DNA from 2 places in the Rhizobium sp. 1399 genome. Region 1 is predicted to be linked to the other one. Evidence: predicted binding sites of a transcription regulator. Region 1 holds the regulator's gene; the other holds the start of a gene.
The links. Region 1 encodes PhoB, which activates phosphate uptake and scavenging genes when phosphate is short. Its sites were predicted from a motif close to TGTCATNNANCTGTCAT; they were not measured.
Positions count from the first base shown of each region.

Region 2: phnF (phosphonate metabolism transcriptional regulator PhnF) is a predicted target of PhoB. The motif match lies at 2,596-2,612, and genes of this name have one in related genera.

Region 1 covers NZ_JAVDSU010000001.1:701,710-705,918, reverse strand. The annotation lists gene pstA (phosphate ABC transporter permease PstA) at 1-54, shown strand, start outside; gene pstB (phosphate ABC transporter ATP-binding protein PstB) at 69-884, shown strand; gene phoU (phosphate signaling complex protein PhoU) at 929-1,642, shown strand; gene phoB (phosphate regulon transcriptional regulator PhoB) at 1,774-2,457, shown strand; gene J2X71_RS03675 (pyrroline-5-carboxylate reductase) at 2,588-3,376, opposite strand; gene J2X71_RS03670 (GcrA family cell cycle regulator) at 3,674-4,204, opposite strand.
Region 2 covers NZ_JAVDSU010000001.1:1,054,482-1,058,690, reverse strand. The annotation lists gene J2X71_RS05495 (alpha-D-ribose 1-methylphosphonate 5-phosphate C-P-lyase PhnJ) at 1-334, opposite strand, end outside; gene J2X71_RS05490 (carbon-phosphorus lyase complex subunit PhnI) at 331-1,437, opposite strand; gene phnH (phosphonate C-P lyase system protein PhnH) at 1,442-2,050, opposite strand; gene phnG (phosphonate C-P lyase system protein PhnG) at 2,050-2,526, opposite strand; gene phnF (phosphonate metabolism transcriptional regulator PhnF) at 2,678-3,415, shown strand; gene J2X71_RS05470 (2,3-bisphosphoglycerate-dependent phosphoglycerate mutase) at 3,473-4,108, opposite strand; gene dapB (4-hydroxy-tetrahydrodipicolinate reductase) at 4,131-4,209, opposite strand, start outside.

The DNA.
Region 1 (4,209 bases):
GTCATGAACATCGGAGCTATCCTCTTGCGTCGTCGCTTTGAGCGCCGCTGGTAAACGGAGTAAAGATCATGAACATGTTGACGGAAGCCGCAGTCGAGAAGGCGCTGGACCAGAAAATGAGCAACGTCCCGTATAAGATGATCGGTCAGGATGTCTCCGTTTATTACGGCGAGAAGCGCGCGCTTTTCGATGTCAATCTGAACGTCCGCGAAAACACCGTGACCGCCCTGATCGGCCCGTCGGGCTGCGGCAAGTCCACCTTCCTGCGGTCGTTGAACCGCATGAACGACACGATCGATGGCTGCCGCGTCACCGGCAAGATCACGCTCGACAGCGACGATATCTACGATCCCGACATCGACGTCGTCGAACTTCGTGCCCGCGTCGGCATGGTGTTCCAGAAGCCGAATCCGTTCCCGAAAACGATCTATGAAAACGTTTCTTACGGACCGCGCATCCATGGCCTTGCCAAGTCCAAGGCCGACCTGGACCAGATCGTCGAGACGAGCCTGCAGCGCGCCGGCCTCTGGAACGAGGTCAAGGATCGCGTGCATGAATCCGGCACCGGCCTGTCCGGTGGTCAGCAGCAGCGTCTGTGCATCGCACGCGCCGTTGCCGTCAGCCCGGAAGTCATCCTGATGGACGAGCCCTGCTCGGCACTCGACCCGATCGCGACTGCAAAGGTCGAAGAGCTGATCCATGAGCTGCGCGAAAACTACACCATCGTCATCGTGACGCATTCCATGCAGCAGGCCGCGCGCGTATCACAGCGTACCGCAATGTTCCACCTCGGCAACCTGGTCGAGGAAAATGACACCGACAAGATGTTCACCAATCCCGACGATCCGCGCACCCAGGACTATATCATGGGCCGGTTCGGCTGATTTTGGCGATGTGAAGCCTTCCCGATTTTCGAGGACAAAGCCCCATGGCATCGACACATATTTTTTCCGCTTACGATGACGATCTGAAATTCCTGTCCCGGCGCATTTCCGAGATGGGTGGTCTTGCCGAACAGATGGTCGGCGAGGCCGTCCGTGCGCTGGTCAACGGCGACACTGCGCTCGCCCAGAAGGTCATTTCCGACGACGTGATCCTTGATCACGCGGAACGCGAAATCAACGACAAGGCGATCGTCACGATCGCCCGTCGCCAGCCGATGGCCTCCGACCTTCGCGAGATCATGGGTTCGATCCGCATCGCCGCCGACCTCGAGCGTGTCGGCGACCTCGGCAAGAACACCGCAAAGCGCGTCATCGCCGTCCAAAGCACCGGCGTTCCGCGCAAGCTCGCCCGCGGTCTCGAGCATCTCTCCGAACTGGCGCTCGTCCAGCTCAAGGAAGTGCTCGACGTCTATACGACGCGTTCTGCGGACAAGGCCAAGTCCATCCGCGAGCGCGACGATGAGATCGACGCGATGTACACCTCGCTGTTCCGCGAACTCCTCACCTACATGATGGAAGATCCGCGCAACATCACGAGCTGCACGCATCTTCTCTTCTGCGCCAAGAACATCGAGCGCATCGGCGACCATGCGACCAACATCGCCGAGACGATCTATTACATGGCAACCGGCGCCCAGCCGGAGGGTGAGCGTCCGAAGGACGACAGCTCCAATACCGTCGGTGCGGTGACGGAGTAATCCGGACCTGCCAATTGCGTGCGCGCCCTGCGCTGGGGCGCGCAAAGGTCGCAGCCAATTCCAAGTTTCTGCATGGTCCGTTGCTTAAATCACCCCCGGTTTAAGGATCATGCATTAGGAGACTGACACGCATGATCCCAAGAGTTGCAGTTGTTGAAGATGAAGAGGCGCTGAGTGTGCTTCTCCGCTACAACCTCGAGGCTGAAGGTTTCGAGGTGGATACGATCCTCCGTGGCGACGAGGCCGAAATCCGGCTTCAGGAGCGCACGCCGGACCTGCTCATCCTTGACTGGATGCTGCCGGGCGTTTCCGGCATCGAGCTCTGCCGCCGGCTGCGCATGCGGCCGGAGACCGAGCGCCTGCCGATCATCATGCTGACGGCACGCGGCGAAGAGAGCGAACGCGTTCGCGGTCTCTCGACCGGCGCGGACGACTATGTCGTCAAGCCCTTCTCCACGCCGGAACTTGTTGCCCGCGTCAAGGCGATGCTGCGACGCGCCCGTCCGGAGGTTCTCTCCACCGTTCTGAAGTGTGGTGATATCGAGCTCGATCGCGAAACCCATCGCGTTCATCGCAAGAGCCGCGAAGTCCGTCTCGGCCCGACCGAATTCCGCCTGCTCGAATTCCTGATGTCGTCGCCGGGCAGGGTCTTCTCCCGCTCGCAGCTTCTGGATGGCGTCTGGGGCCACGATATCTACGTGGACGAACGTACCGTCGACGTCCATGTCGGACGCCTGCGTAAGGCGCTGAACTTCTCCAACATGCAGGATGTCATCCGCACCGTCCGCGGCGCGGGATATTCCATGGAAGCCTGATCCGAGTGATCGGAGGTCACGAACGGGTCGCTCGGTTTTGCCGGGCGGCCCGTTTGTCTATCTGGCACCCCTAGCTTCTTATGAAAGCCGACACCAGGCGCCGAAAGCGAACCTCGAGAGAATCTGCTTTCTACAGACGAATGCGTGCGAGAACTCGATCAAGAGCCTTTTGCAGAGCCGCAGTGCCGCCGAACTCGCGAAAGTTTTCGAGCACCTGTTCATTCAATCCGCCCTTGGTCGAATGCTCGCCGATGAGTTCATCAAAACTCGCGACAGGTTTTGAACGGGCAGCATGGGCGAGGCCGGAAAACAATTGACGGAGGTAGGCGTCGCCAGCCGTTCTCGAAAGCCCTTGGCTCTGCAGCCAGGTCGACGTCGCGTCCAGGATGCCGAAATAGGTGGCCATCAGGCAGCTCGCCACCGCGAGAAGTTCGAACTCAGGTCTGTTTTCAACCTGGATCGCCGTTCCGAGCGCCGAAAAGAGGGCGTGGGAAACCTCGTCGGGCGGGTAGATCGCAGTCGCGCCCTGAAGATCTGCGATGAACGGAAGTGGAATTGCCAGGCTCAGGCGAACTGGCTGATCGATCCACGCCAGCAGTTGATCCATTGGCGTGGCCGCGACGAAGCTGATGACATGGTGGCCCGGCCGAAATCGGAGCGAGCGGATGACCTCCTCGGCAATTTGCGGCCTCACTGCCACAAATACGAGATCGGATCGGTCGAGAACATCCTGGTTCCCCAAAGCGATCGACACATTCCGGTTTGCCGCCGCAAGGCGGGCGGCGACGCTTGCGCTGCGCGGTGACAGCACTACCGGTGTGTCGCGAAACGCTGTCTTGCCCAATCCGGTGACGACGGCCTCGGTAATCGTGCCCGTCCCGACGAACCCCATTGCCATCCGCTTTGGATCGATCTCCATTGGCACCCCTGACCGACTGTTTGCGCCGTGCTACTCCACGAGAATACCGCATCTGTATCAGAAAATCGCGTTACAGCGCCATCACCACCGTTCCATACCGGTCTAGGGCTGAAACGCATCGGCGGCGTTGGGCCAAGTTCGCATCGTCAGGCATGGTGAACGGCAGGCAGAGATCGGCCCCCGGCAGATCGTGGTCAGGAGCCGTTTTCCAGCCCTCCTGTGCCGACTAAAAAATACGCCCCTCTGCGCGTCAGCGAAGAGGGGCGGCGGATGCTGCATCTGTTGAGAAGGCGCTGGTCAGGCGACCCGGACAGCCTTTCGGCGTTCGCTGACCGGCTGGTAGGCGAGGCGCTGGTGATAGTTGCAATAGGGCGAGGAATCCGGGGAGTCGCAGCCGCAGAAGTAGAAGTCGTCCTTCAGAGGATCGCCGACCGGCCACTTGCAGGTGCGCTCCGTCAGTTCCGTCAGGCCGAGACGACGCGAAATCGGCACGACCACGTTTTTGGCCGGCACATATTCCATTTCCTCGACCGTTTCGATCTCGATCTCTTCCTTCAGCATCGTTGCGCCCTGCTGGCGGGTAACGGTGCGGGTGGTGATGCGAGACGCATAGTTCGGGGCGCGCGGAGCCGACGTATTGCGCTTCGGTGCGCGCGCAGCGGTCGCCGTGCCGCCGGCCTTGGCGCGGCCGGGAAGACTGAGCCGGTGAACTTTGCCGATAACAGCGTTTCTACTCACTCCGCCAAGCTGCGCAGCGATCTGGCTGGCGCTCAGCCCTTCCGACCAAAGCTTCTTGAGCTTCTCGACACGCTCGTCTGTCCAGTTCATTGCCC
Region 2 (4,209 bases), 350 kb from region 1:
CCGGGATGCGGTGGCGCGTCTGGATGATCGTCGCGTCCTTGGTGTGGGTCGTGACGGCGACATTGGTGACCTTCTGGAAGAAGGCGCGGATGGAGACGGCGTTCGTCGTGTCGTCCGCACCCTGGTCGATGACCTTGAGAACGTCGTCAGGTCCGATGATAGCGGCCGTCACCTGCACACCGCCGGTGCCCCAGCCGTAGGGCATCGGCATTTCGCGGGAAGCAAAGGGCACCTGATAGCCGGGAATGGCGATCGCCTTCAGGATCGCCCGGCGGATCATGCGCTTGGTTTGTTCGTCGAGATAGGCGAAATTGTAGGTGGCGAGATCACTCATTCGGCGGCCTCCTTTTGGGTCTCGCCGCTGTTGCGGGCGGCTTCGAATTCGCGGCGCATGCGGCGGACGAGGTCAAGTTCAGCCTGGAAGTCCACATAGTGCGGAAGCTTCAGGTGCTCGACGAAGCCGGTCGCCTGCACATTGTCGGAATGGGAAATGACGAATTCCTCGTCCTGTGCCGGCGCGGTAATGTCCTCGCCGAGCTCTTCAGCCCGCAATGCGCGATCCACCAGCGACATGGCCATGGCCTTGCGCTCGCTCTGGCCGAAGACCAGGCCGTAGCCGCGGGTGAATTGCGGCGGCGCCTTGGCAGACCCCTTGAACTGGTTGACCATCTGGCACTCGGTGAGCTGGATCGTGCCAAGCGATACGGCAAAGCCAAGCTCCGGCACGTCGAATTCCACCTCGACCTCGCCGATGCGGATTTCACCGGTGAAGGGGTGGTTGCGGCCGTAGCCGCGCTGGGTGGAATAGCCGAGCGCCAGAAGGAAGCCTTCGTCGCCGCGGGCAAGCGCCTGCAGGCGAAGATCGCGGGTCATCGGGAATTCCATCGGCTCGCGCGTCAGGTCGCCCGTCTGGTGGTCTTCAGGGAGCTCGCCATCGTTTTCGATCAGCCCTTCCTGGCCGAGGATTTCGGAGACGCGCATGACGCGGCCGGCTTCCGCCTCGCGCTGCGCCGGCTCTTCCACGGTCTCGTCGGAGAGCAGCGAGGGGTCGAGCAGGCGGTGCGTATAGTCGAAAGTCGGGCCGAGTAGCTGGCCGCCCGGGAGGTCCTTGTAGGTGGCGGAGATGCGCCGTTCGATCTGCATATTGGCCGTATCGAGCGGCTTCGAATAGCCGAAGCGCGGCAGCGTCGTGCGGTAGGCGCGCAGCAGGAAGATCGCCTCGATCATGTCGCCGCGCGACTGGCGCACGGCAAGTGCGGCAAGCGTGCGGTCGTAGAGCGAGGCTTCGGCCATGACGCGATCGACGGCGAGAGCAAGCTGTTCGACGATCTGCTCGATGCCGATCGCCGGCACGGAGCGGTCGCCACGCCGGCGGTCAGCGAGCAGGCGGTGGGCATTGGCGATGGCGGCCTCGCCACCCTTGACGGCAACATACATGAGCTCAGATCTCCGTTGCTGTGATCTTTGTGGTGCGCGGCAGGCAGAGGAAACGCTTGCCCGCCGTCAGCACGATGTCGATGCCGCGCGGGAAGAGGGCGCGGTTCTCAGTCCACAGGCGCAGGAACGTTTCCGGCAGGCCGACAGGCGCGATCTCGATCACGCTCTGGATGCCCGGCCCCATCAGCGCCAGGCGGCGCCCGCCTTCGAGATCGGCAAGCTCGATCACCACTGTCGTGGAGCGATCGGGATATTCCTGCGTGCCGGCGGCAAACAGGCCGAAGGTGGAAAGCATCGTGCCGGCCTCGACGAAGGCGAAGCGCGCCTCGGCCTTTTCGGTGGTCAGCGGTGCGCCGGTGTGGAAGCCAAGCCATTCCGGGATCGCCGATCTGGCAAGTCCGGCCGAAAGCCAGACGGGCGTGTCATGGTCGCAGAGCGTCAGGCCGATCGCGCCGGCGGCAATGCCAAGCGGCGCGGGCGCCGTCACATCGGCTGCGACCGTCTGGATCGTGCCGGGCCGGGCCATGCCGTCCATCAGCATCTTGAATACGCTCTGGGCCTCGAATACCGGCTCGGCAAAGCCGCCGGTCAGAACATCGGTCTTGGCGCTCATCAGTTGTCTCCCCGCACCATGGTGAAGAAATCGACGCGGGTCGCAGCCGTCTCCTCGGCCTTGAGACCGGCCTCGGCGGCAATGCGGCTTGATATCGGCGACAGCAGCCTGTCCTCGACGAAGCCCTTGGTGGCCTCCTCCTGCCAGAGCGCATCGAAGATCGCGCAAAGCCGTGCCTTCTCGCGGTCGGTGCCGAGCGCCTGCGCATGGCCGACGGAGCCGGAGGCAAGGCGCACTGTCGCGCGCGTCACTGTGACCTCGCCGAGATTGAAGGGCGCGCCGCCGCCGCCGATGCGGCCGCGAACCATGACGAGACCCGTTTCCGGGCCGCGCACCGGCTGTGCCGCCGGCTTTTCGGCAAGCGCATCCCACGCCGCCAGCAATTCTTGCCTCTCAGCGCGCGCCAGCAGATCGACGGTGCGTTTGCGTCCGTTGTCTGTCTGCGCCGCAGCGTCTGCCTTCTCTGCTGCCGTCATCGTTTTTTCCTCGAAATGTCTATTGATATAGACAACCATACAAGCTATACCTATCCCTAAATCGGCGAGGTGACAAGCGTGTGACACGACGCGTCCAAATTGGCCGAGCCTGAAGATGAATTCGGGTCGAAGATGAGCTGGCAGGGGTGCAATGGCAGGCATGAAGCAGGTGCAGCGGCAGACGGGCGTGGCGCTCTGGCGGCAGATCGCGGACAGGATCCGCGAGGCGATCAGCAGCGGCGCCTATGACGAAACGGGCATGGTGCCGCCGGAAACCGTTCTGGCGCTGCAGTTCGGCGTCAACAGGCATACGGTCCGCAGCGCGTTGGCCGCGCTCGCCCAGGAAGGCATCGTGCGTGCGGTGCAGGGCCGCGGCACACTGATCGAGCGCAAGGAACGCCTGAATTTTCCGATCAGCCGCCGCACCCGCTTTACCGATGGTCTGGGCGACCAGGCGCGCGAGACGCACTCGCTCCTGCTCGGCCACGCGGAAGAGGCGGCCAATACCGAAGTGGCCCGCTGGCTTCGCATCGAACCGGGCACGCCGGTCATCCGGCTGGAAACAGTGCGCGATGCGGACAGGCGGCCTGTCGCGCGCGGCACGAGCTGGTTTCCGGCAGCGCGCTTTCCCGGCCTCGTCGAGACCTATCGCCAGACCGAGTCCGTCACCAAGACTTTCGCAGCACTTGGCCTGTCGGACTATGTGCGCGCCACGACCGAGATCACCGCCGCCCACGCCGATTCCGGCGACCTCGCCGATCTGGAGCTGACGCCGGGTGCCGTGCTGCTGATCACCAAGGCGATGAATACCGATCTGGACGGCGTGCCAGTCCAATATTCGATCAGCCGTTTCGCGGCAGACCGCGTCCAGTTCACCATCGAGAACTGAAAACGAAAAAGGCCGGGCGCGAGCCCGGCCTCAAACCTTATCGATGCCTGATCACACTCAGTGCGCGCCGGACATGTCGCCGAGCACTTCCTTGGAAGCGACGGTGGAATCTGCCTTCAGCTTGTAGACCATGGGCACGCCGGTCGCCAGATTCAGCGAAAGAACCTGCTCGCGGGTGAGGCGGTCGAGAACCATGACGAGCGAACGCAGCGAATTGCCGTGCGCGGCAACCAGCACCTTTTCGCCGCGCAGCACGCGCGGAAGGATTTCCGTCAGATAGTAAGGCCAGACGCGGGCGCCGGTGTCGCGCAGGCTTTCGCCGCCCGGAGGCGGAACGTCATAGGAGCGGCGCCAGACATGCACTTGCTCTTCGCCCCACTTGGCGCGGGCGTCGTCCTTGTTGAGGCCGGAGAGATCGCCGTAGTCGCGCTCGTTGAGTGCCTGGTCGCGGATCGTCTCGAGATTAGGCTGACCGACCTTGTCGAGGACAAGCTTCAGCGTGTGCTGCGCGCGCACCAGTGCGGAGGTGAAGGCGATATCGAACTTGATGCCGTAGTCGGCAAGCGCCTGGCCGCCGGTCGTGGCTTCCTGGATGCCGAGCTCGGTCAGGTCGGGGTCCTTCCAGCCGGTGAAGAGATTCTTGAGATTCCAGTCGCTCTGGCCGTGGCGAACGAGGACGAGGGTACCGCTCATGAAAAATGCCTCCGAGAAATGGTCAATGGGAAGAAAGCCCGAGAACGTCGAGCATGGAATAGAGCCCCGGTTTCTTGTCGCGCGCCCAAAGGGCTGCCTTG